3 regions of the Parashewanella sp. 2210YD4-3 genome follow, and region 3 is predicted to be linked to each of the others. Evidence: predicted binding sites of a transcription regulator. Region 3 holds the regulator's gene; each other region holds the start of a gene.
The links. The regulator LexA, encoded in region 3, represses DNA repair genes until DNA is damaged. The targets are predictions, from matches to a motif close to TACTGTATNNNNATACAGTA.
Positions count from the first base shown of each region.

Region 1 (10,540 bases), on a different contig from region 3:
TAGTGGCTTGATCAAAGTGGAACCAAACTGAATGGCAAAACGTGCACCTATAAATGAGCCAAGCATCATAAATAAGCCCATTGCTAGCCCAATGTCGTACATTACATCAGACTGTAGCATAAATACTACTAAGGCCGTGATATTACTCACTAATGTCATGGCTCTCGCAAGCCCACAGCAATTTAAAGTGGGAAGTGAATACAGTCTTGATACTGTAATTGTCCAAAAGGCACCAATTCCGGGGCCAGCAAAACCATCATAGCCTCCTAGAAAAAAACCGCTCAGCCATTGTTTGATTTTGTTGGGTGAAGTTTTAGGTGAAGCTTCGTTTTTACAACCAATCGCATTAGGGCTGAATAAGGTATAAAGTGCAACGGCGATAATGATGGCTGGCAGAATAAGTTCAAGCCAATAATTATTGATGGCCAGTACTAATAAACTCCCACACACAGCACCAATAAATGTCGCAATTGCAGTGTGATACCAAAGTGATGGAGTAAAAAACTGCTGCTTAAAGTAAGTCATTGCCGATGTGAACGAGCCAAAACAAGCGGCGAGCTTATTGGTGCCTAAAGCAACATGAGGCGGTAAGCCTACAGATAGTAAAGCTGGTATCGTTAGCAAGCCACCGCCACCAACGACTGCATCAATAAAACCTGCTGCAACACTTACGCCAGATAAAATCAGCCAATGACTGGTTTCTAATAACATTTACTCAATCACTCTACGAAAAGGTGGCAGCGCATCTAACAGTGATTTGCCATAGCGCTTGGTTAATAAGCGTTTGTCAAGAATGGTGACACGTCCATAATCTTGTTCTTTTCTTAATAGGCGACCACAACTTTGAATAAGCTTTCGAGAAGCATCGGGTACGGTTAACTGTAAAAACGGGTTACCACCTTTGAGCTTTATGTACTCAGCATGGGCTTGTTCAACAGGCGAAGTTGGTACTGCAAAAGGTAATTTGGTGACAATTAAATTAGTTAAGTAGTCGCCGGGTAAGTCTAGCCCTTCTGAGAAACTACCAGTACCAAAAATAATGCTGGGTTTGTTGTTATCACAGCGTTGTAAATGTTGCTTTAAAAGCTCTTGTCTTGGAGAAGAACCTTGGATCAATAGCGGTACTTTTAGTTTTGATTCTAATAGTTCACTGACTTTATCCATCTGCCAATAGGACGCAAATAAAACCAAAGTTGCGGTTTCGTCTTCTACCAGTTCTAAGATTTTATTGGCTAACTCTTGAGTAAAGTGATCATCAGTTGGTTCACATTCCATCTTAGGAATGTACAAAGTGGCATTGTTTTCATAATCAAAAGGCGATTGTAAAGCCAAGTAGCGGCTTCCATCATTTAAGGTTAAGCCAACTTGATGACAAAAATGATCGAACTTATTTAACGCGCGAAGCGTTGCACTACATAGCACAACCCCAGCGGCTTTTTGCCACAATAGGTTTTCAAGCATAAAGCCGACTTCAATAGGGGAAGCTTGTAGTAAGTAATCACCTTGTTTAGCGGATAGTAACTCAGCCCAGCGAGCAGATGGAGCACCTTTGGCTGAATCTTCCTTTGCCATGGCCCTCCAAAGCTTACTCACGCCTTCTAATCGCTGCATCATAAATCCAGTTTCGGTGAGTAAAGCTTCGGCTTGATGCTTTGGGATTTCGCCATCTTTTATTGCTTCGTTTAAAACGCTTTGTATCTTGGCAAATTGCTTAACGGCTGATTTTGACACAGTAGCTAAATTCTCGGCTGGTATTTTGAGTTGCTCAGGTATTTTTCCGTGTTCAAATCGCCAGCGAGATTCTTGGTTATTAAACAGCTTTAAATGAGTGTCAAAAAACTGTGCAATAAGTTTCGATCCTGACATCATCTCAGCAATGTGATCTTGTAAATTTTGCGCGGGTGAAATGACGGAATCACTTTTTATTTGATTTTGTAGCTTGGAAACCGTTTTCATCAACTTTTCTAGCCAATCGGCCGTTGCTTTTACGGTAGATTGCGCACTACTAAAATCACGGGCAACAGAGGGCAAGTGGTGTGCTTCGTCAATCACGTAATAGCTATCTTCTGGATCAGGCAATATTACGCCACCGCCAAGTTCAAGATCTGCAAACAGTAGGCTATGGTTAACGATCAGCACATCCCATGTATCCATTTCATCGCGTGCCGAATGGAACGGGCAAAGTCGGTGATTAGGCTGCATGCGATGACAAGAATGTTTATCAGAAGATATTTGTTGCCAAAGGTGATCAGGAATAGGGCGCTTTAAGGTGTCAATTTCACCGTTCCATTTTCCCTCATGGAAATCTTTTAATAACTGTCCAAGCAATTTGATTTGCGACTGATCAGGTTTAGTCTGCCACATCGCAACTTGACCACCAGACTCAGAGCCAATCATCATTTCTAGCTTTGACAAACACACATAACGTTGACGCCCTTTAACCAAGCCAAACTTAAAGCCTAACTCAGCTTGTTGGTGGAAAAATGGAATATCCTTATGAAGTAGTTGTTCTTGCAGAGCTACGGTTGCTGTTGCAATGATGACTTTCTTTTTTTGTTCTAAGGCTAGGGGGATTGTGCCCAATAAATAAGAAAGGGATTTACCTATTCCTGTTCCCGCCTCAACCACAACAATTCGGCGGTGCTTATCATATTCGCCGGCAAGGGTTTTAGATATTTCCGCTACCATGTAGTTTTGCTCACGACGAGATACAAAGTTCGGTAACGCGGCAGCAATGTCTTTGTATATAGCTCGAATACGAGTTTTAATTTTGGTTGTGAGCATAAGTAAGTAGCAGTATTGTCCGTTATTGGTTCAGCAGTTTCAGTTTTATCTAAAAACTACATTCCATTACTTGAAAAGTATATATAGCTAAATCAATATAAAATGACATTCTCAGAGCTTTCTGTGGGGGCACAATTTGAGGCGCATCAATGCAATAATGTAGATACCTTATAAATTGATGTAACAAAAAAGTGTGCCTCCACAGAAGCTCCTTACAGGCTGGTTTAAAAGAAATTTATTCTGCGTTAAATTGATTCAACGTAGAGCAACTATGTCCTCATCAATTTGCCTTGCCTAAATTTCTTTTAATTCCAGCTGAGTGCGTCATTTTATATTGATTTAGCTATAGCTGTATATATTAACAGGTTTAGTGCAAAATGCTTATTAGAATTTTTTGGTTTGCACTTTGGTGACCGTACAAATGCCCCAGCAAATTATCACAGGTAAAGTATTAACTCGTCGATTGAAAAATCACGATAAACAGAACTTTTTGGAATACTTTATAGCAACTGAGCAAGGCTGTGTTCAGGTCGATGTTGCTTCGGCTGATTGGGTTTGCTTTTGCCATCAAAGTGATTTGCTTGAACTAAAGAAAGTCGCATCTTCTGTTCATTTTCAGTCTCAAACTGTCGAGCTTAGAAGTTTCGCACTTCAACCTGTATGTGCACTGTATGTTAAGTCTAGCCGAGATATGACCTTGCTGAGGCGCATTGCAACTGAATATAACATTGCGTTATTTGAAGCGGATATTCGGCCCGAACATCGTTTTCTTATCGAGCGCTTTATTGCATTTGATGTCGACTTTGTTGGTCAATTTGAACCCTCAAATGATGATACGGCTAGATTTATTGCTGAAAAAGCAAGGAAAGCGATAGAGAAGACGGACGTTAAGTTAAAAAGCGTATCGCTGGATTTTGAATGTGCAATGGATGGTGAATTGTATTCAGTTGGACTTTATAGTGAAACGCATCAATCCATTTTTATGGTGGGGGAAGAAGTTGAAGGCAGCCCAGAATATTTACATTTTGTAGACGATGAGCGGCAGTTAATCTTCGCATTATTGGATTGGTTTACTGAGCATGACCCTGACATCATTATTGGTTGGGCTGTGGTGACATTCGACTTAAGCTTATTATATCGTCGAGCTAAGCTTCACGGTATCCCTCTCACATTAGGACGAAATCGCAGCCTGCTAACTTGGAAAGTCGAAAATAAGCATCGCCCAGAAACTTTGTCGCTACCCGGAAGAGTCGTTTTAGATGGTATTGACTGGCTAAAAGCGGCGTTTTATCAATTCGATAGTTTCTCTTTAGAGTTTGTATCTCAGCAATTGCTAGGAGAAGGCAAAGCAATAGATGAAGTAAAAAATCGTGGCAACCGAATTACTGAATTATTTCATCATGATAAGTTAGCACTGGCACACTACAACCTTACTGATTGTCGGTTAGTTTGGGAGATCTTCGAAAATACTCAGCTATGGCAATTTGCTATTGCCCGAAGTGAGTTAACAGGCTTAGAGCTTGGTCGAGTTGGGGCATCTGTTGCTGCATTTAATAATTTGTATCTCCCTCACTTACATCGTAACGGTTATGTTGCACCTCAGTTTCCAGCAAGTCAGGGCTTAGAGAGCCCCGGCGGATATGTGATGGATTCAGTTCCTGGTTTATATAAAAATGTGCTGGTTTTGGACTTTAAAAGCTTATATCCATCCATTATTCGCACTTTCTTAATCGATCCCAAAGGATTGATTGAAGGGCTGCAGGCTGAACCGAAAGATAAAGTGTCAGGTTTTTTAGGAGCCGAATTTCATCGACATAACTCCATTCTACCGAGTCTAATTGCCAACCTTGATGCGCAACGTGATTTAGCCAAAAAAGAGCAGAATCAACCACTATCTCAAGCCATCAAAATTATCATGAACTCAATGTATGGGGTGCTTGGCTCGACTGGCTGTGTTTTCCATGATGCAAAATTAGCAAGCTCAATCACCATGCGTGGTCATGAGATTATGAAGCAAACAAAAGTGTGGATAGAAGAGCTAGGTTACAAGGTGATATACGGGGACACCGACTCTACATTTGTCTGGATTGAAGATATTAACGCTAACTTTGCAGCGATAGGGAATGATTTAGTAAAAAACATAAACCATAAGTGGAAGAAAATACTACAGAAAGAATACGAACTTGACAGTTTTTTAGTGCTTGAGTTCGAAAAACATTATGAACAATTTTTCATGCCGACATTACGAGGTTCAGAGCAAGGAAGTAAAAAGCGATATGTGGGGCAATATAGAGATAAAAATAAGCAACTTACGCTGTCGTTTAAAGGCATGGAAAACGTCAGGCACGATTGGACTAAAGTCGCAAGAAGAATTCAATTCGAATTGTTTGAACGACTATTCACTAGAAAGCCATTGAGTCAATATTTGAGTGACCAATTAGTAAAGTTGAAAACAGGTGAGCTAGATAACGAGCTAATTTTTAAGAGAAAACTGACTCGGCCTCTGGTGGATTACACTGCTAAATCATCGCCTCATGTAAAAGTAGCCCAGCAACTGCTAGCGTTAACTGGAGATGAGAAATACAGTAAACGTGGCTGTAAAATCGAATACATCAATACATTATCAGGCTCAGAATCAATACATCATAAGACTGCACCTATCGATTATGATTACTACATTGAAAAACAAATCAAACCGATTGCAGAGCCCATTTTTGCAGTAACAAGCGAAAGTTTGGGGCAAGTGTTAAGTAATCAATTAAGCTTGATTTGAATCTTTCCTTAACTTAGGCCTTTAGGCAATAGTACTGTACTTAGCCAAACATAAATTAATGAAAATGGTGGTTTATATATACCGCATAATGCGTCATTTAAATTAATAAAGTTTAATTTCAATAACTTGGTGAGCCTATATGCTTTTGATATAAGAGCGAAACATTTAACTGTATAGGTCACAACATATGAAAAAATCCTTATTGGCAACTGCTGTAGCGGGTTTAATGCTATCGCCTGTTGTATTTGCTGCTCAGTTATATGATAACGGCAATACATCAATTACAGGCTCTGGAGCAATAGGCGCCGCAGTCGTAAACACTAACAGCAAAACTGAAGTTATTAATGGTGGTAGTAAAGTTCATCTCGATTTCGCACACAAGTTGCAAAATAATTGGAATGTCTTCGGCTCATACGAATGGGGCGTTAACCTAGCTGGCCAACCTGAACTTAAGGTCAACAATGATGCTTTAGTTTCAGATCAAGAAAGTGATTTTTTCTACAATCGTTTAGGTTTTGTCGGTATATCTCACCCGGTGTACGGTAGCTTAGCTATCGGTAAAATGTATGGTGCATGGTGGGATGTCGTTAAAGATACTGACAACGGTGCTATTTGGGATGGATTAGCAGCAGGAGCGTTAACTTATAAAGGTGATGGTGGTGTAAATGGTGTTGGCCGCAGTGATCAAACCATTCAGTATCGAAATACCTTTGGTAATCTTAGCATTGCGATTCAAGCTCAAGTTAAAGAAAACTCTTTCAGCATTGACCCTACTTCTGAAGATTCGCCATTTCCTACTCATGCTTTACCTGCGGAAATAACCTACAAAAATACCTACGGGATTGGCTTACGCTATCAAGTGGTTCCACAAGTGACTGTAACAGCAGGCTATAACCGAGGAAAATTCGATATTGATTATGGCGCAATCACCAATATCAAGAAACCAAATGATGCAGATAAAATCTATGGTGGCGGAATAGTATTCGGTGACTGGACTACTCCAGGTTTCTATGCCGCCGCAAATTATAATCAAACGACATTCCATGATGTTGATAACATCGGGCGCATGATCCCAAGCTCAAAAGGTGTTGAAGCCGCAGCATCGTATTTAATGGATAACGGCCTACGTTTTTATGTTCAGTACGATGTATTAAATGCAGGAGATGATTATAAACAAGCCTATGACGGTGACACCTTCAAACGTGCCAATGTCATCGGAAGTTTACAATATCAAATAGACCCTCAAACATTAGTTTACCTAGAAGGTCGGATTGATAAGAGTGACTTTAAAGGTTCACACCAAACAGCAATGACTGCATCAGATGATGATGGGGTTGGGGTTGGTATTAAGTATAGTTTTTGATAACTTGTAAAATAAGCATAACAAAATCTCAAAAAGCTGGAATCACCTTCCAGCTTTTCTATTTTAGGCTTGGATTTAAGTAAAAATTCAATAAATACAATCTTATAATCATATCTTGATTATCACCGTTATTTATCTTCTCGAATACAATGAAAAACATTTTGTTTCAAACCTGAAATATTTTAGCCAATAATGTTGCTTAAATGTTTCAAATGTGATTTTATTGCCTTATTCAACAAATTTATGTGACGTAAGTTGCAGTTTTAAGTTGAGTGAACTACCGAATGTGAAGCAATTCAAAAAAGGTAGAAAACTATAAAGACATAAAATGTCCAGGGAGATAAACAATGCTTAAAAACAATTTATTAGCTAAATCAGTGAAATTCGCACTGATTGGCGGTGCTGCTACTGCGGCACTTACTTCTACAGCAGTAGTTGCTGAGGAAGAAGGCGCAAAAGTTGAGCGTATTGAAGTAACAGGTTCACGCATTAAACGTGCAGACCTAGAGAAATCTAACCCAGTTACAGTCTTTACAAGTGAAGATATCGTTGCTTCCGGTGTATCAAATATTGGTGAGTTCCTAGCTAACGCTCCACAGGCGGATTTGTCTGGTTTATCACAATTAACAAACAACACTAACGCAAATGATGGCTCTCAAACCATTTCATTTAGAAATATGGGCTCACAGCGTACATTGACTCTTGTCGATGGTAAGCGTTTCCTTGCTCTTGGTGGTGGTCAAGTTGATATCTCACAAATTCCAGTGTCAATTGTAGAGCGTATCGATATTCTTGCTGATGGCGCGTCTGCTGTTTATGGTACCGATGCTATTGCTGGTGTAATTAATATCATCACTAAAAGTGGCTTTGAAGGTGCTTCAGTTCAAGTCGGTACGGGTGGCAATTTTAAAGGTGATGGAAAGCGCAAAGATTTTGGTTTCGCTCTCGGCACGACCACAGAGAAAACTTCGTTATTCTTGAATGTTAATAAAACGGAACAAGACCCTATTTTTGCTGGGGACCGTGAACTATCGAAGTACCCTCGTGCTTTCACGCCTAAGTCTAAAGGTAGTGCATTTGGTTTGTTTGGTATTTTCCGAACTGAAGATGGCTTTAGAACTTTAGACCCAGCAAAAGAAGGGCAAGGTTTAAGAACGAAAGACGATTTTGAAGCATTTGACTTTAAAAACGGTAAGCACAGATATAACTATGCCCCTACTAACTATCTTTTCTCACCTTCTGATCGTTTAAATATTTTTACAAAAGCGACACATGAGCTGACTGATGATATTCAAGCTTTCTTTATGGGTACTTTTAACCAACGTAAGTCTGTAACGCAAATTGCAGCTGTACCTATTGTAGCCGGTTTCTCTGGTCCTCAGTGGGAAATCCCATTTAGTAAAGACAGTGTATATAACCCATTTGGCGAAGATTTGAATTCTTGGGGTTTCCGTACATTACCAATCGGTCCTCGCACAAATATCCAAAACTACGATACCTATTTTGTAAATGGTGGATTCCAAGGCGAATTTGAGCTAGCGGATCGTTCATTCTCTTGGGATGTAGCATACTCTCGCGGTGAATCAACCCGTACATCTCGTGGTGAAAATTATGTAAACCTTGCGAACTTACGTAAAGCAGTGGGACCATCATTCATCGAAAACGGTATTGCAAAGTGTGGTACTAAAGATAATGTAATTGCTGGTTGTGTACCGCTAAACGTATTTAATGGTGAGACTGGTTTTACTAAAGAAATGGCCGACTATATTGGTTATAGCTTCGTGTCAAATGTTGAAACAGGCGTAACGAACTTTACTGCTAACCTTTCTGGTGAAGTGCTTGAGTTGCCAGCAGGTTGGTTAGGTGCTGCGGTTGGTTATGAAAGACGTTCTAACACGTTTTCTGATTCGCCTGATGCGCTGATTGCTTCTGGTTTAAGTTCAACAAACTTCCGTGAGTCAACGAATGGTGAGCAAACTGCAAATGAAATGTACTTTGAGTTGGTAGCACCAATTGTTTCAGATTTGCCAGCTGTTAAGCACTTAGAGTTAACGGTAGCTGGTCGTCGTTCTGAATTTACAAACAGTGGTACAGTCGGTCCAAGATTCGTTGAGTCTGATTTTGATAATACAAGTTTCAAATATGGTCTAACATGGCGTATTTATGATGACTTAATGTTACGTGGTAACTACTCGGATACTTTCCGTGCTCCTTCAGTTAATAACTTATTCGCTGGAGGTGGTGAGGGATTCCCTAATGCGAAAGACCCTTGTAACAATGACGAGTGGGCAAGCCAAAATTCTGCAACCCAAGCAAGATGTATTGCTGCAGGTGTGCCAGCAGGAGGTTGGGAGCAACCAACGACTCAGCTTCGTTCTTTGAACGGTGGTAACCCATTCCTTAAACCTGAAGAGGGAACAACTAAAACTGTTGGTTTAGTATTTAATCCTAGTTTTGTCGAAGGGCTTGAAGTTACTGTTGATTACTGGAATATTCAACTTCAAGATGCATTGTCAACTGTTGGGGCGCAATCAGTTTTAAATCGCTGTTTCAAACAAGGTGAGCAAGCATTCTGTGGTTTTGTTGAGCGCAAGTCAGATGGTAGTATTTCTACGGTTCGTACTTCACAGTTTAACTTAGCTAAGCTTGAAACTGATGGTTATGACTTCAACATCATCTATGGTTTCGAAACTGATGGCATGGGTGAGTTCAAATTCAAACTTAATGGTAGCTACACTGATTCATATAAACGTGCTGGCACAGATGAATCACTAAAAGAAGCAGAAAATCAAGTTGGAGCAATTGATTCTGATATCTTTAGACTACGTGGAACAGCAACTACAACATGGACTTATGATGACTTAACAGTTACTTGGACAATGCGCCATCTAAGTGATTTAACTGAGTCTTGTGATGTAACCGCTGCAGAAGTTGCTGATGGACGTGTAACTCGTGATATTTGTAACCAACGTAGTCTTGCAAATGATGAGTACAAAAATGGTTTCAATCACATCGGTAGTGTGACTTATCATGACTTGTCGGCTAGCTACGCGCTTCCATGGGATGCTACAGTTCGAGCTGGTACTCGTAACTTATTCCGTAAAGAGCCGCCAGTTGCATTGAATCCATTTGCTAACTCATTCTATAGTGCTCATGATATTCCAGGTGGTGAATGGTTCCTTAACTATAGACAGCAGTTCTAATCCGGTTTTAATTTAAAGCCTTAAGTTAAAAAAACCGAGTCATTTTGACTCGGTTTTTTTATGCTTTTCCTAAGTTAATGACGGCTTAATGTTGTCAGTATGTTAACAAAAACAATTATATTACTTAATTCCCACCTCTGAGTTTAAGAACTATTGACACTCGTCAACCTTTTATGGAATTATGCCTTCGGGTCTATGCCTAAGGGTATAGAAAAAGGGAAAATAAAAACAATCACAATAGAAAGATGTACTTACGTGATTGCATGAAGTATTAAAACAAACACTCTGCAATATCAGTAGGTTAACACTTTTTAATTAACAAAAATTGGTTGGGAACTATGTCCAAGGTAAGCAAGAGAACTAAAATTGCTTCAGCGTTAGTCGGTGTACTAGCGATTGCAAGCAGCAACCTGGTAG
Region 1 is NZ_JBWQOG010000004.1:20,507-31,046, reverse strand. It holds gene AC1EU0_RS07315 (sulfite exporter TauE/SafE family protein) at 1-711, opposite strand, end outside; gene dinG (ATP-dependent DNA helicase DinG) at 712-2,784, opposite strand; gene AC1EU0_RS07305 (DNA polymerase II) at 3,206-5,557, shown strand; gene AC1EU0_RS07300 (porin) at 5,745-6,920, shown strand; gene AC1EU0_RS07295 (TonB-dependent receptor domain-containing protein) at 7,268-10,123, shown strand; gene AC1EU0_RS07290 (DUF3450 domain-containing protein) at 10,462-10,540, shown strand, end outside.
Region 1: a site for LexA is predicted at 3,132-3,151, ahead of AC1EU0_RS07305 (DNA polymerase II). Genes of this name have one in related genera too.

Region 2 (10,540 bases), on a different contig from region 3:
ACGAATACTTGAAGCTTTACATCACGGCCTGAGCGAGTAGTAAACTGATCTTCGAGTAAATCAAAATCACCCGCCACTAATGCAAAAAGATAACTTGGTTTTGGGAATGGATCTTGCCAAGTCGCATAATGACGACCGTTTTCAGCATCACCTCTTGAAATTAGGTTACCGTTACTTAATAAAAATGGAAATTCAGTTTTATCAGCTTCGACTCTAACATCAAATTTGGCCAGAACATCAGGACGATCAAGATAATAGGTAATACGACGGAAACCTTCAGCCTCACATTGAGTACAATATGCGCCATCAGACATATATAAACCTTCGAGCGCTGTATTTTCAGCTGGTTTAATATGGGTAATGATTTCAAGTTCAAAGTTATCTAGATCTGCTTGAATGTATAGCTGTTTATCTTTAACTTGGTGAGAAGCAGGCTGACCATTTACTTTAACACTGATTAATTCTAAATCCTCGCCGACTAGCACTAATTCCGTTGCTTGTTTTGATTGTCTTTCGACCTGACTTATGGCAACCACTTCTGTGGTTGGGATATTCAACTGAAAGTCTAACGATAAGTGATTTATTGTAAAATCTGATTCTTGATAATCTTTTAGGTACTTAGCCTGAAGTTCTGACATGACTACCCTCTTTGTGTTTAATGTTATTTGAAGTTCACGAGTATACGTGAACCTAATTATTGTTGATGATTTGATTCGATTAAATCCAAAAAACGCGCCGAAGCGCGTTTTTGAACAGTTAGAACATTGGACTTATGGCTTTTTTAAGTCATCGACCAAATCAAGTGTGATATCTGCTGTTTGCTCAAGAAGCACATCTGGCAATTCATCTTTTTCATCTAACTTAGCTAATTCGTCTAAATCTTTGACTGGCTTTTTACCTTGCGCAACACGTCTTTCGTTGGCACGTTTTAAAGCCTTAGCATCATCTTCCTTTTGCTGAGCTTCACGCTCAGACTCAACAAGAGAAACACTCTTTTCATCACGATGTTTACGAAACTCAGCAATATCTTGACGGATATATTCGAACTCGACATTACCCTTGATACGCTGTTGATATTTACCTTTTAAATCTTCTATGATTTTAGGGGTAATATCATTCACCTTGTTATAATTAGCAACAGGTACTTGATCCCAAGGTAACGCATTATCTTCTTTCGATTCACCGTATTCACCTGGCTTTAAGGCACTTGGGTACATAATATCAGGTGTCACACCTTTCAATTGAGTGCTGCCACCATTGATACGGTAAAATTTAGCAATAGTATATTGTACGTGACCAATCGGCTTTTGATACATATCGTAGATACGAGATAATCCACGATGTTGCTGCACCGTACCTTTACCGAAGCTAGATTCACCCACAATTAAAGCACGACCATAATCTTGAAGCGCCGCTGCAAAAATTTCAGATGCTGAAGCACTGTTACGATTGATAAGTACTGTCAGAGGGCCATCATATAAAGTCACACCATCATTATCACGGTTCTCAACGACTTTGCCATTTGCATAACGAACCTGTACAACGGGTCCCATTTCGATAAACAAGCCCGTTAATAAGGTAGCTTCAGTTAGAGCACCACCGCCATTATCACGTAGGTCGATAATGATGCCTTCAATTTTTTCTTTCTTGAGCTTAGCGATTTCTTTCGCAACATCACGAGAAAGATTCATATAAAAACCTGGGATAGTGATAACACCAACCTTACGATTTTTAAATTGAGGAGCATCACCTTTAATAACTTTAGAGCTGGCTGCGCGATCTTCTAAACGAATTTTGTCCCGAGTAATAGTCACTTCGATAGGCTTTGCGTTAGATCCTGCTTTTTTCTGTAAGATTTGCAGGGTAACTTTACTACCCTTAGGGCCTTTGATCTTGTCGACAACGTCATCTAGACGCCAACCGATCACATCAATAATCTTTTCACCGTCTTGACCAACACCAATGATTTTGTCACCGTCAGCCAGCTTGCCGCTCTTAGATGCAGGTCCACCTTTTACCAAGCTTCGAATCACAGTGTAATCATCGTCTTGTTGTAATACAGCTCCAATGCCCTCAAGACTTAAATTCATTTCTTGCTGAAAACGCTCAGCGTTTCTTGGAGAAAGGTAGCTGGTATGAGGCTCGACAGTTCGTGCAAATGCGTTCATTAGCATTTGGAATACGTCTTCACTATTGGTTTGTGAGAGACGTTTTAATGCATTGTTATAACGCTTTGTTAAAACCTTAACAATTTCTGGCCACTTTTTGTCAGTCATCGACAAATTTAGCGCATCGAATTTTACTCTTTCACGCCAAAGTTCATGAATCTCGCTTTCGGTCTTAGGCCAAGGAGCATCTTCACGATCAAATACATATTTATCGTTGGTTTTTTCGAAGTTAAAAGGTTTTTTTACATCAAGCAAGGATAAAGCATAAACTAAGGCATCATAGCGACGTTCTTGTGTAACGTCGTACATTTTATAAGCTTCGCTTAAATCTCCGCTTTTCAACATGTCATCAAAGTTGTCTTGGTATTGCTGAAAACCATCAACATCTTTCTGGGTTAACACATTACGACGAGAATCTAGGTACGATAAGTAGCGATCGAAAACTTTATCTGAAAAAGCATCATTGAGTACAAAATGATGATAATGAGAGCGAAGGAACAAATCCGTTATTCGCTTGCTCGCCACTTTATGCTGGGGTTCTTGCTTTAACTGAGGTAACTCGTTGAGTTGAATTTTAGGAGTTGTTGCTCCAACATTAAATCCGACCAACAGGGCGGCCAACGTCATGGCCAGTTTAATTTTCCGCATCAACAAGTTACTCCTTTGTTTCTGTTACAGCAAAATATGTTCGGCTTTCACTTTCACCGTTAAACCACTGTCAAGATGAACAGTCACATCATCTTTATTTATGTCAGAAATGGTTCCCTTAACTGGAGACTTCCCTAACTTAACATTGACACGTTGTTCTTTTGCAAGTTGACTAAGTTCAGCCTGAACTAAGTTAACCGCTGGTTCTGCTTTTTTATTTGGACGGCTCGATTTAGATTGAACTTGTTTTAAGTTACGATCTTTTCTCGGACGTTTAGTATTATTTCTAGGACCTGCTTTTTTGTCTGCGCTATCACCGCCCTGCTCTGCAGCTTTAGCTTCACGTTGTTTGCGTCTTTCTTTCGCACGCTCTTGGCTTTCTTTAAGCGTCTTTTGCGCATGCTCAATGTGCTGCTCTTCTAACTCACCACAAGCATTTCCATCAAGGTCAACGCGAACTGCACCTTGCTTAATGCTTTTTAGGTAACGCCAGCTACTGGTATAGCGACGTAAAGCAACTCTTAATTGAGTCTTACTGATTTTTGACTCTTCCGCCAGTTTTTCAGCTAAATCTTGAAATAAACCAATTTTTAATGGCTTTGCTTCACCTTCAGCGATAAAACACTGAGGAAAAGTCTCGTATAAATAAGCCAAAATGGCATTTGTGTCGGTCAACTTATCTGTTGATTCCATTATAACTTCCACGTTTACAAGGACATTAGCCGCATATTATCTATGTAAATCGGCCTAGGTCGTTTATCTTAAAGCTTACTGTTCAATAAACTTTATGATTATATTTCAGATCATTAGCTGTAATCATAAAGCATAAAACTGTTATTCATTTGCCTTGGCTAACTTTTGAGAACTACCCAAGCAAGCCGCCTATTATAAGGTGCATCTGAACAATTGCGACCATGATTTATTAAATTGCGAATATTTTTTATTCGAATAGGCAAGATTCTAGGCTTTTTAACAATAACTCTAGGCCTTTTTGGTCTTCTTCATCGAAACGAGAAAATATCGGACTATCAATATCTAATACTCCTACTACCTCATTTCCTTTTCTAAAAGGAATAACAATTTCGGAATTACTGGCAGAATCACAAGCGATATGACCTTCAAATTGATGAACGTCAGCAATACGTTGCGTAACATTTTCCGCAGCTGCTGTACCGCAAACACCTCGCCCAAGTGGAATTCTTACGCACGCAACTTTTCCTTGAAAAGGGCCTAATACTAATTGCTCATTTTCTATTAGGTAAAAACCAACCCAATTGATCGTTTCAAGGTGTTCGTTTAATAATGCTGAGAAGTTCGCCATAGCTGCGACTTGGTTGGTCTCACCTTCAAACAAAGCTAATACTTGTCGATTCAGGATGTCATAAAACTCTGATTTCATACTTATCTCTACTGATTTTATCTACTAATTGATATTACGCCGCTTTTTTCTTTTCGGCTTTTTTCACAGGCGACTTTGTTGCTGCAACGCCTTTAAGCAGAGATAGTAAATCATCTTTATTAGAAGCTAAATAGTAAGCCATATCTTCGAAGGATTTTTCTTCCATCTCAATTTTGGAATTTTCTAGAAAAGGCACAAGACTGTCGGCTATATCCAACATTTTATCGTATGCATCAGCTTCTTTTTTTGTCGTAAACGTCATTTTTTCAACACCTTCTCTAATCACCACAAACTGAGTAATTACGGCCATGATTTCCTCACACTGTATTTATAAACAGTAATAGAGTCGCAAAACCTTGAGATTATTGCAACCTTTGATAAAAAAGTTGTTACGATTTACTTACTCCCTATTTAGAAATCTTTGTTATTATTAAGCCATTGGAATTTACTGTTAGTTGGATAATTACAGGTGAGCGACTCTGATACGCCTAAGCTGCAATCTATAATTTTGTGTAACTCTTGCGATGTTGCAGTCAACCGCCATGCCCTGCCTGCCAATGTTAGAGCCCTTTGCCCTCGCTGCCATAGTGCCCTATACGCCAAACCGTTTTGCACTATAAATGGTGTCTTAGCGTTATGCATTACCGCGCTGCTTTTATATATTCCTGCTAATTTTTACCCCGTTCTTGAGCTTCATTTTTTTGGCAGCATCAGGACTTCAACTGTATGGGAAGGTGCATACTCTGTTATCAATCAAGGCTATTATATTGTCGGGATTGCAGTGGCATTGGGTGCGATTGTAGCGCCAGCAGCATTATTGGTTTCAATACTGTTGCAAGTTTTGATAGTTAAACATGGTCTTCATAAGCCCATAATGCGGAAGTATTTTCGCTCTATATTAAAAAAACACCTATTTATTAAGCAATTTTCAATGCCTGAGATCTATGTTATCAGCATGTTTGTCACCGCTTTTAATTTGGGAGATTTTGCAGATATTTATATGGGTGTCGGCACTTTTTGCTATGTGATGCTATTTGTCCTAATGTTATTTTTACAGCGTGAATACAATATTGATTACATGTGGGAGCAATTACATGAATCCCAATAAGCCGTCTTATCATGAAATGGCACAAGGTAATCATTTAAACTTATTGAGCTGTCCAAAATGTAAAATGGTTTGCCCAGACGAGCTTGAACACTGCCCTCGTTGTGACAGCGAATTAGCCATACGTGATGAATCCAGCTTACAAAAATCTTGGGCTTTTTTGATAACAGCAGCAATTCTACTGATCCCAGCCAACATCTATCCTATTAGTATCATTACTAAGCAAGGTAGAGAAACTCACGATACTATTTTCTCTGGGATTTTACACACCATTCACCTTGGTATGATTCCTATTGCAATCATTCTTTTTATTGCAAGTATTCTTGTTCCTTGGTTAAAAATTATTGGCTTAGCGACTTATTTATCTGCAATCAGTTTTAACTTACCTTTATCAAAACGCTTTTTGATGAAAGGATTTCATATTATTGAATGGATTGGCCGTTGGTCTATGCTTGATTTGTGCGTTATATCGCTCACTGTAGCACTGGTTAATATGGGTCAACTCTTAGACGCAAAGCCAGGGATCGCAGCCACCCCTTTCGCCTTGGTGATTTTATTCACTCAATTAGCTGCAAAAGTATTGGATACACGACTCCTTTGGGATCGAATGGAAAACAAGCATGACTCAAACAGAACCACCAAAAATAGTTAAAAAGAAATTATTCTCACCAGTCTGGCTTCTGCCTGCTGTTGCTTTATTACTTGGCGCTTGGCTTATAGTAAAAGGCATCAAGGATGCAGGTGAAGAAATCACAATTCACTTCCCAACGGCTACTGGAATTCAGATTGGTAAGACACTCGTTAACTACCAAGGCGTTAATGTTGGTCACGTCACTGACATCGCCATTGATGAACAACGAAAAGGCGTCATCGTAACGGTAAATATGAATTACCGAGGTCAACCTTTCCTGAAAGACAAAACCCAATTTTGGCTGGTTAGCCCTAAAGCAAGCATCACCAAAATCGAAGGCTTAGATACCTTATTCTCGGGTAATTATATTGCTTTAAAGCCAGGTAATGGAGCCAAACGAACTGATTTTGAAGCTGTGCCTGAAGCACCACCACAAATGCCTGCAAGTGAAGGTATGCTATTAACCCTTTACGCTGAAGATTTAGGCTCTATCGATATCGGTGCACATATCTTCTATCGTCAGATCCCCGTCGGAAAAGTAGTGAGTTACCGATTGGATAATGCAGATAGAGTATCAATCAGCGTATTTATTCAAAAACGGTTCACCGATTTAATTAAACAAGATTCAAAATTTTGGAATATCTCAGGACTAAAACTTGATGCGTCACTGGCTGGTATAAAACTTGAAGCAGAAAGCCTTGCGTCACTGATTGAAGGTGGTATTACTTTCAGCTCGCCTAAAGATAGCTCTTTAGCTGAATCTGGTCATATATACAATTTATTTGATTCAAAAGAAGAAGCTCTTGGAGGAAAGTCCTTCACTTTAACGAGTGATGATTCTCATGGTTTAAGTAAGGGCAGCATGATTGTTTATCGTGGTGTAGCAATTGGCCAAATTAGTGACAAAAAAATTACTAACAAAGGTGTTGAGCTAGGTGCTCGTATTAAATATCAATATGCGAATCTACTTACTGCAAGTGCTAAATTTTGGCTAGCTGGTGCAGATTTATCCCTTTCCGAATTTAAACATCCTGAGCGTTTAATAACAGGCCCTGTTGTCGAGTTTTTCCCTGGAACAGGACCTAGTAAACTAAGATACCCTTTATTAACTTCTACGCCTGAAATAGCAAAGCAAAAAAGCATCAAGATTGAAATAGTAAGCTCTCAGAACTTTGGATTGAAAGAAAATGCAGCGATAAAATATCGTAATGTGAAAATAGGCAAAGTATCTTCTGTAAGCCTTAGCAAAAACTTTCAGCAGGTAAATATTTCTGCTGAAATTTATCCTGAATTCAAACCACTACTCAAGTCTGGGCATTATTTTGTACCTCAATCTGCCCTTGAGGTAAAAGCATCACTCGACAATGTTTCAGTAAAAACTTCTGACTTACCCTCAGCCATTTCAGGATCCATTAATTTAGAAACAGATTTAAAAAGCTCAAATAAGTTCGTAAGTCAATTTAACCTTTTCGCTTCTCAGGAAGAAGCTCAAAAAGCAGCTAATAAACACCAGTATCGATATATCACTCTTGATAGCTCCGATGCTGCAGATTTGCAGTCTGGCTCTCCGATATATTATAAAAAAATGCAAATCGGTTTTGTTGAAAATGTGCGTTGGACAAAGCAAAACGATCAGTTTGACATTAAATTGGCGATTCAGAAGAAGTTCAATAGCTTAATCAATAGCAAAACAGTTTTTTGGAGGAATAGTGCTTTGTCAGTTGATGCTAACCTTTCTGGCATAAAGCTCGATGTAGCACCACTTCAAGGTGCTCTAAAAGGTAGTATAAGTCTAGGATTAGCAGAGCGTGCTTCAAAACTTAAACGCAAGCCTCTTTATGCCAACAAAGAGTTGGCAATGGCGCAAGCAACTCCAATTGAAATAATATTTCGAACGGGTACAAGACTTGCCAAAGGTGCGGCAATTAAGTACCAAAATCACCCTATAGGTTCAGTGGAGGCCGTTCGTCTCAATGAAGACTTAAACACCATTACTGCTACAGCTTTCCTCTATTCTAGATTCGCAAAACAGTTCAAACGTAAAGATACTAAATACTATATTGTTGATGCTCAAATTTCTCTGGCAGGCATTAAATCACCAGAAACGTTAATCTCTGGCGCCTATGTAAGTGCTGTTCCTGGGCAATCAAGTCAATCGACCCATTTATTTAGTGGTGAGCTCTCTAAGGAAGCTTTGTCTTTAACTCCAAAGGGCGCTGCTGCTATCGTATTAGTTAAATCACAGCTTGGTTCAATTCAAGTTGGCACTGGAATCTATTTTAGAGGTATAAAAATAGGCAAAGTTGATAGTTATCAATTGGCTGTGGATGGCAACCATGTTCGTATCAAAGCTCACATTAACGCTAAATATCGTCAATTTATAAATACATCTAGCCGTTTTTGGGAACAGTCGGGGATTAAAATTGACGCAGGGCTTTTTTCTGGAGTTCACCTCAGTACAGGCTCATTTGAAAATATTCTAGCAGGTGGTATTTCAGTGGCTACAGAGCAATTAACTACCGCAGATAATGCATTAGCAGAAAGTGAATCTTTTAGATTATATCCAGAGTCAAGATCAAGTTGGTTAAAGTGGCAATTTAAGTAATTTGAGTTTGGCGGCCTTTAGATTGAACAGTTTGTAATCTTCAAGTATTTCAAACTGTTCATCTTAGTAGACATTATTTATGTAATAGTTAACTTTTCCATTTTCTAATTCAAAAAATCACATTTATCCAACAAAAAATCGCGATGACAAAGCTAATCATCACAGCTAAAGATCCCAAATCTTTTGCAAGTCCAGACAAATCATGATGCTCATAACCTATTCTATCAACGACAGATTCAATGGCGGTGTTAACGATTTCGGCAAACAACACAAACAATAAGGATGACCACAAAATCAAGCGCTCTCCCCATGACACATTAAGGGTAAAGGTCAATGTAAATAAAACTACGGCTAAAATTAACTCTTGTCTAAACGCAGCTTCATTTCTAGCTAACCAAATTAAAGCTCGAAGTGAATTTCCGAATGCAAGATAAATGCGCCTAATACCTTTAGGTTTTTTTGAATAATCCATTACAGTACCTTATCTGGCTAATTTCGAGAGTGAATGCCAATAACTAAAAAATAATAGCTTAAGACTAGAAAAATATTAAATAAATTAGGTTATCGTTATCGCTACCTGATAATTAGTTCATGGTATAATTTTGCTTTTAACACGGCTTTGACAAATGAATAAAATCAGCGAAAATTTCATCGAACACATTCGCCAACAGCTTCCCTGCCATTTATCTCTCGATGAGTTCCTTGCTTTCAACAATAAACCTCTGAGGCTTTCTGTACGTGTTAATACTTTAAAAATTACTGTTTCTGATTTTCATGATTTAATGTTAAACAAAGGATGGTGCTTAACATCTATTCCGTGGTGTGAAGAAGGATTTTGGCTCACAACCCCACCGCACCAAGACATTGGAAATAGTATCGAACACTTGCAAGGGCTATTTTATATTCAAGAGGCAAGCTCAATGTTACCTCCTACTGCCTTATTTGATTCAGGTTCGAACTTTGACAGTGTGCTCGATATGGCTGCAGCACCTGGCTCCAAGACAACACAGATTGCTGCACTAATGAATAATCAGGGGCTCTTGATTGCTAATGAATACTCGTCAAGCCGTGTTAAAATGCTTCATGCAAATTTAGTACGGATGGGAGTGCACAATGCCGCCATTACACACTTCGATGCCGAGGTCTTCGGCCAGTATTTATTTGAAGCATTTGACGCTATTTTATTAGATGCTCCCTGTGGTGGTGAAGGCACGGTTCGCAAAGATAGCAATGCATTAAAAGATTGGCGCTTAGAAGATGTTCATTCAATTGCAACCAAACAAAAGCAGTTAATAGCATCGGCATTTGAAGCACTTAAAGTTAACGGTAGTTTGATCTATTCCACTTGCACATTAAGCCAAGAAGAAAACCAACAAGTTTGTTTGTTTTTGAAAGAGACTTTTGGAGATGCAGTTGAATTTATTTCTCTGTCCGATCTATTTGATGGTGCCAATAAAGCCACCACAAGCGAAGGATTTTTACATATTTGGCCACAAATATTCGACAGTGAGGGATTCTTTGTCGCCAAGATTCGTAAAACTAAATCCGTGACTAGAAGCCAACCTGAACCCAAAATAAATAAAAACTTTCCATTTAAAGAGCTATCGATCAAACAAGAAAAAGAAATTACTGATTGGTTATCAGCAAATTACTCAATTTCAATTCCAGCATCGTTATATCTAGTTGCTAGAGATAATCAGTATTGGCTTTTTCCAAAAGCAATAAAATCTTATATTGGGCAAATTCGCTTTCAGCGTATTGGTTTGAAACTAGCTGAACAAAAAGGCAAACATTTAAAAATAACTCATGAAGTAATTTCGGTTTTGTACCGATACCAAAGTGATGCGATAAATGCTAATGAACAACAAGCAGAAGAATATCTGAAAGGACGTGACATTCAATTAGAACAGGTAACTAAACCTCAAGGAGAGAAAATTATTTGTCGTAATAAAGTGCCGTTGGGATTAATTAAGCACCTTGGAAC
Region 2 is NZ_JBWQOG010000005.1:64,063-74,602, forward strand. It holds gene pepN (aminopeptidase N) at 1-638, opposite strand, end outside; gene prc (carboxy terminal-processing peptidase) at 771-2,816, opposite strand; gene proQ (RNA chaperone ProQ) at 2,841-3,509, opposite strand; gene AC1EU0_RS09215 (GAF domain-containing protein) at 3,757-4,215, opposite strand; gene AC1EU0_RS09220 (YebG family protein) at 4,250-4,525, opposite strand; gene AC1EU0_RS09225 (paraquat-inducible protein A) at 4,685-5,323, shown strand; gene AC1EU0_RS09230 (paraquat-inducible protein A) at 5,310-5,972, shown strand; gene AC1EU0_RS09235 (MlaD family protein) at 5,941-8,556, shown strand; gene AC1EU0_RS09240 (diacylglycerol kinase) at 8,666-9,028, opposite strand; gene rsmF (16S rRNA (cytosine(1407)-C(5))-methyltransferase RsmF) at 9,183-10,540, shown strand, end outside.
Region 2: a site for LexA is predicted at 4,536-4,555, ahead of AC1EU0_RS09220 (YebG family protein). Genes of this name have one in related genera too.

Region 3 (10,540 bases):
TTCTAGAGTTAAGCCAAGCTCGGTATAAGCATGGATATATTCATGAACCTGAAGATATAAAAACGCACATCCGAGTACTATGGTTGCACCTAACCAAAGCTTTAATGCATTTCGTTTACCTTTCTCTAAAGCCACATGCGCGAAATGCAAAGTGACGGAAGAAACCAATAGAATAATGGTGTTATACAGCGGTAATCCATGCCAAGGCATCGCTTGCGTGGTATCGCCTTTCGGCGTTTTCACTAATGGCCATTCAGCCACAAAGTTTGGCCATAAAAACTCGTGGGTCGAAGTTAAGTGAAACTCTCCTCCAAGCCATGGCACCGAAAACATGCGGATGAAAAACAATGCGCCAAAAAAGGCACCGAAAAACATCACTTCAGAGAAAATAAACCAACTCATCCCCTGACGGAACGAGCGATCCATTTGTGATGAATACTTGCCTGACATAGATTCGTTGATCACGGTACGAAACCAGCCAGTGATCATATATAAAATAATGGCAATGCCAGTCAGTAATACATAAATGCCCCAGCCTCCATGGCCGTAGGTATCAATTTGGGCAACATAATGCCCAGCGCCAAAGGCAATTAAAAATAAACCGATTGCACCGACAATGGGCCACCCGCTTTGTGCGGGGACGTAATAATGTTCATGGGTACTCATGGAGTAACTCCTTGTGCTTTGGAACCTGATAACGCCTCGCCTAGCGTCTTCTCTGTAATGTCATACAAAGTATAGGAAAGGGTTAAGGTATGGATGTCCTTGGGTAGTTGTGGGTCAACAAAAAAAACGAGAGGGAAGTCAGCAGGGCTTTGACCATCTACCGGTTGCTGCTGAAAGCAGAAACACTCGGTTTTATGAAAGTACTTTGCCCCTAACCCAGGAGAAATGGAGGGAATGGCTTGTGCCACCATCCGCGTTGCAGTGTTATTTTTTGCAACAAAAGCGGTTTTGATCAGCTCACCAGGATGAACATTAATCACATTGGTGGTGGGGCCAAAATCCCAACTTAATCCAGGTTGGATATGCGCCATAAACTCAATTCTGACGGTGCGACTTTTATCTATCGTTTGTTGATCATAAGTTTGTGCCGTGGTGGCGGTTTTGCCGTTGATACCAAATGCATCACACATGATGTCGTACAAAGGTACTAAGGCAAAACCAAACCCAAACATTCCAAGACAACCGATCACCAAATAGGTGATCAGCTTTTTATTGGATTGGGTTGAATCCGCCATATCACTTTACCTCTGGCGGTGTGGTAAATGAATGATATGGTGCAGGGCTTGGTATCTCCCACTCTAAACCTTCTGCGCCATCCCATGGTTTAGCAGGCGCTTTTTCACCGCCACGACAGCATTTAATCACCAGTGCCAAGAACAGCAGTTGAGATAAACCAAACGCAAAACCACCGATAGAGACAATCTCATTCACGTTAGCAAACTGAATGTTGTAGTCCGGAATACGGCGTGGCATACCAGCCAACCCTAAGAAGTGCATCGGGAAGAACAATACATTCACTGAAATCACAGAGCACCAGAAATGCCATTTAGCCAAGGTCATGGAATACATGTGTCCTGTCCACTTGGGCAGCCAATAATAGGCCGCGGCCATAATGGAGAAAATGGCACCTGTTACCAGAACATAGTGGAAGTGAGCGACCACAAAATAGGTATCATGGTATTGGAAATCAGCAGGCGTCATGGCCAGCATCAAGCCAGAGAAACCGCCAATGGTAAACAACACCACAAAAGCAATGGCGAATAGCATCGGTGGCTCAAATGACAGTGAGCCTTTCCACATCGTGGCTACCCAGTTAAAGACTTTTACCCCTGTTGGTACTGCAATTAACATGGTGCAGTACATGAAGAATAACAACGCCACTTTAGGCATTCCTGTGGTAAACATGTGATGCGCCCATACCACAAAGGATAAAACAGCAATACTGGCAACGGCATACACCATCGAAGAGTAACCAAACAGCTTTTTACGACTGAATGCTGGAATGATGGCCGAGACAATGCCGAAAGCAGGCAAGATCATGATGTAGACTTCGGGGTGACCAAAGAACCAGAAAATATGCTGGAACATCACAGGGTCGCCACCACCTGCGGCATCAAAGAAACTGGTACCAAAGAACTTATCTGTCAGTACCATGGTGACGGCCCCTGCAAGAACAGGCATTACTGCAATCAGCAAGAAAGCGGTCACTAACCAAGTCCAAACGAACAATGGCATCTTCATCCATGTCATGCCCGGTGCACGTAAATTGAAAATGGTCACAATCACGTTAATGGCACCCATGATGGAGCTTATCCCCATAATATGGATGGCAAATACGAACAGCGCAGTGCTGTCGCCACTGTATTTGGTAGACAGTGGTGCATAGAAAGTCCAGCCAAAATCAGGGCCGCCGCCTTCCATGAACAATGAGCTCAGTAAGATAAAAAACGCAAATGGTAAGATCCAAAAGCTCCAGTTATTCATCCGTGGCAACGCCATATCGGGCGCGCCAATCATCATCGGTACTAACCAGTTAGCTAATCCGGTGAATGCTGGCATTACCGCACCGAATACCATGATAAGGCCATGAACTGTGGTCATTTGGTTGAAGAAATGAGGTTCAACTAATTGCAGTCCAGGTTCAAATAATTCGGCTCGAATAACCATCGCCATAGCGCCGCCGATAAAGAACATGGTTAAACTGAACCACAGATATAGGGTTCCGATATCTTTATGGTTGGTGGTTAATAGCCAACGCATAATGCCTTTTGGTGGATGCTCATGATGACCATGATCATCGTGATTCGTCTCAACCGTTTCTTCATGGACGGTTTCGACGGTTTCATTTGTTTGAGGGTTTGCTGTAGTCATTGTTATCCCTTACTTTTGCACTTTTTCGACGTCAGCAGCTTGCACCGCATCACCCACGTTATTGCCCCATGCATTACGTTCATAGGTAATTACAGCTGCAATTTCTTCAGCAGTTAACTGTTTACCAAATGGTGGCATTGCACTTCCCGGCCAACCGAATTTCACAATATGAATGTGTTTTTCTGCAGGACCAAGAACATATTCAGCGCCTTTCAATGCTGGGAAAACACCCGGGATCCCCAAGCCTGTTGGCTGGTGGCAGGCAGCACAGTGAGCAAGAAAGATTTTTTCGCCTTTTTGGTAAAGCTCGTCTTTAGTGAGGGTTTTCGACAGAGCAGCCTTCGCTTTCGCTGCGGCGTCTTGTTGGGCTTGCTTTTGTGACGTCAGCCAAGTATCAAACTCAGCACCTTCAACGGCTTTAACAACAATAGGCATAAAGCCATGATCCTTACCGCAAAGCTCGGTACATTGACCACGATAAGTGCCGGGTTTATCGATTCTTGCCCAAGCTTCATTGATAAAGCCGGGAATGGCATCTTTTTTCACCGCAAACGCAGGCATCCACCATGAGTGGATCACATCGTCTGAGGTCATTAAAAAACGAATTTTACGGTCGGTGGGGAGAACTAATGGCTTGTCGACTTCAAGTAAGTAGTGTTCTTGCTTGGCTTGCTTGTTTTCGATTTGATCTCTTGGAGTGGCAAGGACACTGTAAAAGCCTACGCCTTTATCAAAATAATCGTAATGCCACTTCCATTGTGAACCGGTGATCTTAATGGTGAGATCAGAATTACTTGAATCTTCCATCGCCAATAAGGTTTTGGTTGCAGGAATGGCCATAGCAATCAAAATCACAAATGGAATAATGGTCCATAAGATTTCGACTTTGGTGCTTTCATGAAAATTGGCCGCAACGGCGCCCTTAGATTTACGATGTTTGATCATGGCGTAGAGCATCACACCAAAGACAATCACCCCAATAACACAGCAGATGTAAAAAATAGTCATGTGCAGGTGATAAACTTCTTGGCTTATCCCCGTCACGCCCTGAGTCATGTTTAGGCGCATCGATTCGGCCCAAACAGGCGGCACCATTAGTGCGGCCAATAAACAATACAACACTCGCTTCACTTGACGTCTCCTTTGTTAAACAAAGAAGAGTTACACAGTATCCCTTAGCCCTATGCGAACTCTCCGGTTCCCAAAAGCTTGTTGATATCTAAGAGCGTAGTGGTTTAAGTTCCAATAACTCCGAGGTGAGACGGTATGGCGTGTCTGTTACGGTACGACAATGGTAATGCTACTTTATACGGCTTTTGTGTTTCCACTTTGGCGCTTAACAGCGAATCAAATAGTACGACAGCTTTTTCACTGGGACATTTCAACCTATGCAGCAGAATGAGTTTTCTGCCTTACTTTAAGGAAAGCATCCTTATTGAATTTTGCTAGGTTTTTATGTCTTTCTTTTAATTAAACTTTTTGCACATGATAATAAATTGTTAATTTATTATTGAGATTACCATACTTGGTGCTTACCGATTGATCAAGTTAAGGTTTTTGATATTTTTATTTAATGGGAACGGCAAAAGGTGAAAAACCGAATTGTAGTGGTGATGAGAAGTGAAGCCATGAAAGCTCTTCATCGGTAGATTATAAAAAAGAGACGTGATGTCTTAGGCAAAGGTCATTGACTACAGACCGATGCCGTAATAATTGAAGCGAGCCTCAAGTACTACAGAAAAGTTAGTGAGTGTGAGCCGCTATAGATGATGTTTTAATTGTTGTCGTTGGGACTTCAGTTTCTGTTTCAAAAATAATGCCCATCGCACGTGCGCTTTTAGTGATTAATTGCAAGCGACGTTTGTCTTTCATATCTAGGCTGGATGTCCAGCAAATGGCGGCACTGCTGGTGCCAGAGGTCAATGCTTTTTCCATTGCCCATAAAGTTTCAACTTCATCTTTAGTGTGGACTAACAAAACTTTGTCGATGGCAATTCCTGCTTTAGCCAAAATGGTTTTGAAATTGTTGCTTGGGGGATTGATTAATACTATCCATCGCCCTTGATGGCTCAGTTGAGCCAACTGTGGACTTAGCGTTTGCAGTTCCGTCAATCCATAAGACTGTGTTTGCACAGTGTTAATGGCTTGAGGTTGCCAAACATTGTCACTTTGCCAAAGTCCTGGGTGGTGTTGCGCTCCTATTGTTTGCATACTCATAACCATTCTCCATTGCGTATCACACCAACAGCTAACCCCTCAATTTCACATTGTTCGTAGCTTAAATCGACTTCAATTGGGGCGTAGTCTTCATTTTCAGCATGTAGATAAACCACATTTCCTTTTTGCTCAAAACGTTTAACGGTGACTTCGTCTTCAAGCCGTGCTACCACCACTTGACCATTATTGGCTTGTTGCTGCTTATGTACCGCTAACAAATCACCTTCTAAGATGCCTATATTTTTCATACTGTCACCACGAACACGCAGTAAAAAGTCGGCGGAAGGCTTAAATAAGTGAGCATCGACTTGATAATGTTGTTCAACATGTTCTTGAGCGAGAATAGGTGCGCCAGCGGCAACTTGGCCAATTAACGGTAGACCCGTTTCTTGAGCTGTCACTTCTTGAGTTAAACGAATGCCACGGGAGGTACCGGGCATGATCTCAATGTAGCCTTTTTTGGCTAATGCTTTTAAGTGTTCTTCAGCAGCATTGGCGCTACGAAAACCTAAACGACGAGCAATTTCAGCGCGGGTTGGAGGCATGCCCGTTTCTGAAATATTGCTTTTGATCAATTCTAAAATTTCGGCTTGTCTTGGCGTTAGAGGTCTCATCGCAATACCTGTTTGTTCATACAGTGTTACTGGTATTATATACAGTAATCTATATAGCGCAAGAGTTAACCAAATTTATCTTGAATTGTTGAGTGCCATAAGTTTGAAATTAAACTTCGCCATAAAAGCCTACAGCTATAAGGCACAGTTAGAAAATGAAGGACAAGAGATTAACAATGATTCACTCGTTTAGTAAGTGATTGGATTTTATACTGAGTTTTATTTTAGCGAGTCACATCCAATGGCAGCAGTACATCCAGATATTTTTCCTCCACAGCAAGTTGGTTATGGCAGTGTAGGTGTAGCCGGTAGCGCTTCACTGCCACAGGGCTTATCTAATGGTGAACGGAAGTATCAATGTAATCCAGAGTCTCTCTCTCAAATCAAGGAGTCTTATATTGATCCTGATGAGCATAGAGAGCTTATTCAGCATGAGCCTATGAGGCTACGTATGTTGCTTGCTAAATTTATGAGTGTTGAACCACATAAGATAACAAGAGATAAAGACATGTGTTGCCCATGTTGGCTGCTTTGTTCCTGCTTAGAAACTAAAGCTTGTGATTACTTTTGCTTGTTTTGTTGCTGGCGAGAAGCAAAAGGGAGTGAAGAAAAATAATAAGTTACCGCATTGGATTGACTGGGGTTAATCAACGGTCTAATTGGCACTATCCTCTAACATTTGCCTTTGGGGAGTTTACCTAAATTAAGTCAGTGTTCAGCTTTTAATTTATATAATGAGACTTTTACTTTTATAGAATTGCCAATGGAAGCGATAAGATCTCAAAATCAAAGTGACCCTCCTCCAAGTTATGCGCAAGCCATGAGTAAAAGTGGTGTGGCTCATGCAAAATCCCGAGATGTTGATTCAAATGCGAAGTTAACGCCAATCTCAGGTCAGCACTATGCTTGTATCCCCAATGCGCCAGACACCGTTGCAGATATTTTTGATGTTCGAGTAACAGGGATAAAAGGCTTTTTTCGAAAATTGGCAGGTAAGTCTACTGAGTTCAAAGTGAAAGTGTATTGCTCTGCAATATTAATATTGGATGATACCCCGGAAATTGATTCAGGGAAATATCACCCTTGGCGAGTAGGTCTTGTTGAAAAAGGCGTTGAATCTTCTCTTAGTTTTAGACTCACTACAAAAGGGCATATATACATTGTTTCTACTAATAAAAAACCGCCTTTTTTTCTACGGTTGTTTCATGGGTTCAGCAAAGAAGCCATTGTGGCTAAGGCTCTTGAAAAGCAGCAAAACTCTCAACTGCGAATTCGATTAAACCGTGCTTATCGTGCTACTTACGCCCATGAATATACTTGGGGAATAAGTACTGGAATTGGTAGCGGAAACAAAAACAACTTTGAAGGGTTTGATTTTTGCCAGTTATTGATTCCTCATCGTCATCAATTGGCAAATCTGCTTGGTATCACTGAACAACAAATATTTGAATATCAACAACGATATGGTGACTGTGAATGGCATACGGTTAGCTTTATGCTGAGAGCATTTTTTAGGCACAACTTAGTGACTCATCAAATGTTTTTTGATCTACTGAGTAGCATTCCGAGTATGGAGTTTGAGCCAGAATTTCATCGTATTGCAAGGCGTTATGGCGTTAAGCTACCAGAACATTGGAAGGAGTTACCTGATATTCATTTTTCTCAGCGACCAGTCGTGCCTAATTTTGTTCAGATAGAACCGGATGGCCTGAAATTGTCACATGTCATTATGCCGCATTGTGTGAGCTTAGCGGTTTCGCTAGGGTTTTCATCAAGAGAATTTTTGGACTTACAGCGTGAAGCTACAGATAATGGTACTCGTGCTGATTTTGAATTTAATCGATTACCCTATCTCATGATTGAATATTTTGAGAATAAAGAACCGTTAAATTGGCTGCAGCTTTTTACTCATCTTGATGCCATTCCTTCTTTAAGAGGCACTTTTAAGATCATGGTGCTGGAACACTACTTTAAGATTACTGAGTATCTAGCAGAGCATGAAGATGCCAATTGTGATGGTGTTACAAAAGTTGAAGGCCATGAACAAGTCAAATACAGGAATGTAACATGCTTGAAAGTAGGTAAATGGAAGCCGATAAACTTGCTGACTGAGCTCCATCCTTATTTTTTTGACATCGCTGAGCACTTCGGAATAGCCGTTGATGATGCTATTTTTGGGGATGAGTACTTTGATTTTGATGAGCAGGTGATGATGTGGTTATTTGAGCGGTTGTTTACTCAAAATGAAAAAATGACTTGGAAAGAATTGTTTTCGCAATTGGCCAGCATTCCAGAACTGCGAAGTGAGCATGGCATTCAATACGCAGCGAAGTTTTTGAATAAGCCAGTTAATTAATAGCCGTTAAAAAACGATCTCTTTTTGGTATCTAACCGCAACGTGTGCTTGCAAAATCCTGATCGCTCCCTGTTTTAGTTCTTCATTGTAAAAGCGAAATCCATTAGAGAGGCTGTAAACCAAGGCTTGTAGTGAATGGTAATCACATTTGGCCAGCATAAGATTAAACTCATTAAGGTGATCACACACAAAGGGGTAATCGTTGAAAAGCTTGTCGACAAAATCAAAACGCTGAGCTTTTAAAGGAATAAGCGCTCTCTCTATATCCACTGCTTTTACTGTGTACTGGCTGTGCCCGCTCGTTAATACAATGGCATGGTCGAGGGTGTTCTTAGTGACGAGTACTTGTACCATTTGGTAAATTAGGCGCCCGCTTTTTGAACGGCAAAACAAATCAATATTTTTGTGTGTTAGCAATTGTTCTACATTTTCGATGTTGCTTGCCAGCAAAGCCAAACTTAATGCTGAGTTTCCATCAGAGTCTAATTGATTAATTTTACAGTAAGGAAGCATAGCTCGGATAAGCTGTGGTGAATTACACTTATACGCCGCTAATTGGAGCGCGTTGCCATACGTGCGAGGGCAAAATAGAGAGACTTGCCTAGGGTCGAGCTCGGCGATTTGTATCGCGACTTCAAGTTGCTCGGTGTTGATGGCATAGATCAGAGGAATTGAGGTCGACGGGGTGCCTGTCGAATTATCTTTCACAAGCAAAGGGCGGTTAAGAGGACGGTCTGTGACCTGTCGAACGATCCTTTGCTTAACTAATGGTACTGCTCCGGCTTTTATGGCTTTAACCAATAATAGGCAGTGCCGTTTTTCGGAATAAGTGCGATCAAAACTTTCAATTGGAATTAAAGCGGCTTGACCAAAAAGCCACTCGAGCTCTCTGTTCACAGTCTCGTCATCTTGGTTTTGATTGACGTAGTTAATAATGATGGCGGCTTTCAAACTCTTTACGTTCAATAGTTGAGCGAATTCAAGCCAGTCAGCCAGTTCAGATTTATGAATATTAGGCAGTCGTTGCATAAAGTCCCGAGTTCGCTCGAACGTGCTTTCGGGATTGGCTATCCAATCAGAGTAGCGAACACTCCAAGCCAAATTTTTAAGGTATGCCGGAGCTGATTGCCAGTGAATGGCTCGATGCTTATGGATCTCACTGACTAACTCTTCGGTAGATTCAAAACCTAATGAACGCTGGATGATTTCATGTAAGACATCTAGTTCACCGTTGACATCAACTTTTACCCAGCTACCCTCCCAATTTTCTTCTGGCTTTGGGTTGCTACTTGGGAGTTCGGTTACTTTTTTACCAAATAAAGTACCATCAGACTTAGCCTGTTTTAATCGCTGAGTTAATGCAGTGGTTAACAAGGTTTGGGTTTCATCATCTAAAGCGATATCAAAGTTGCATTTACCTTTGTTGGATAAAGGGAAAAATAAATTAAGAGGGTCTTGTGTTAACAATGCCTTTAAAAAAGGTATGTACTTGCGATTACTTAGCGCTGTTTGTAACAAGGTACCTTTGGAAGTCATCCGGTTTAGCTCTATAAGCTCAGAAGCCAGCAGTGCATTAAATGCATTAAGGTAGTTAGTGAGCATGCAGTAATGCATTAGCGAGCCTTTTTCGGTTTCTTTGTTCAATGCCCATTTAGTTACATTAGTTGGGAATAATTGAAGCGTATCAGTGGTGAACTGAAAATCATCGACTCTAACGGCTTTATCTAATAATTTGCTCGGGCACCAAGTGGCTTGTAATTCGGCATGTGATGATGGGCCTCTAGCATGAACAAAGGCATAAAGTTTACCAATAGATTGACTGTCACGTTGAGTAATTAATAGGTTGAAAATATGCTCTACCGTCTTGGGTGTGAGTTGGCAATTGTTTTGTAATATGAGTTCTAACTTCCCAAGTTGGTATAAATGAAGCACTTGCATTGGGGTGATAAAGAGCCCCCTTCTGGCTTGCTCAATAATGATGCAGACTTCACACAGAAATTCTGAGTTTGTATGGATTGCTTCAAATTCCGACGTTGATAGGTGTTGCCAAGGCATCAATTGATTGTAATCTATAACATCTTTTTGGTCTTGAGCTTGGCTTGAAGCCTGTTGCCAACGCTCAAATTCAGCATTGATGACCTCATTGAAAAAATAAAATACTCGGAATTGAACCAATTTATGGCAACGGGCCTGTTGAATGAGTATTGAATGTTGATTGGACGCCAATAATTTTAGGCACTGTAAGGCTTCTTCAAGTGAGTTTATTTCGAGCGCATCTAAATAGCCGGTTAAGATGGTTTTGTTCGATTCTTTTTCCGCTAACAGCATAATTTGGTATACCGTTAATCCTTTCGCTTCACCATTATGCTCTACCCAAAAGAAGTTGCCCCATGCTTGTTTTACTTCAGGATAGTGCGAAGGGACATGTTGTTCTTCATCTTCATTGGTAGTGGAAACCAAGGTGCATACTTTTTCG
Region 3 is NZ_JBWQOG010000017.1:29,830-40,369, forward strand. It holds gene AC1EU0_RS18605 (cytochrome c oxidase subunit 3) at 1-666, opposite strand, end outside; gene AC1EU0_RS18610 (cytochrome c oxidase assembly protein) at 663-1,241, opposite strand; gene ctaD (cytochrome c oxidase subunit I) at 1,243-2,877, opposite strand; partial or broken gene coxB (cytochrome c oxidase subunit II) at 2,902-4,008, opposite strand; gene AC1EU0_RS18625 (cell division inhibitor SulA) at 4,621-5,094, opposite strand; gene lexA (transcriptional repressor LexA) at 5,091-5,708, opposite strand; gene AC1EU0_RS18635 (hypothetical protein) at 5,950-6,324, shown strand; gene AC1EU0_RS18640 (hypothetical protein) at 6,472-8,064, shown strand; gene AC1EU0_RS18645 (hypothetical protein) at 8,071-10,540, opposite strand, start outside.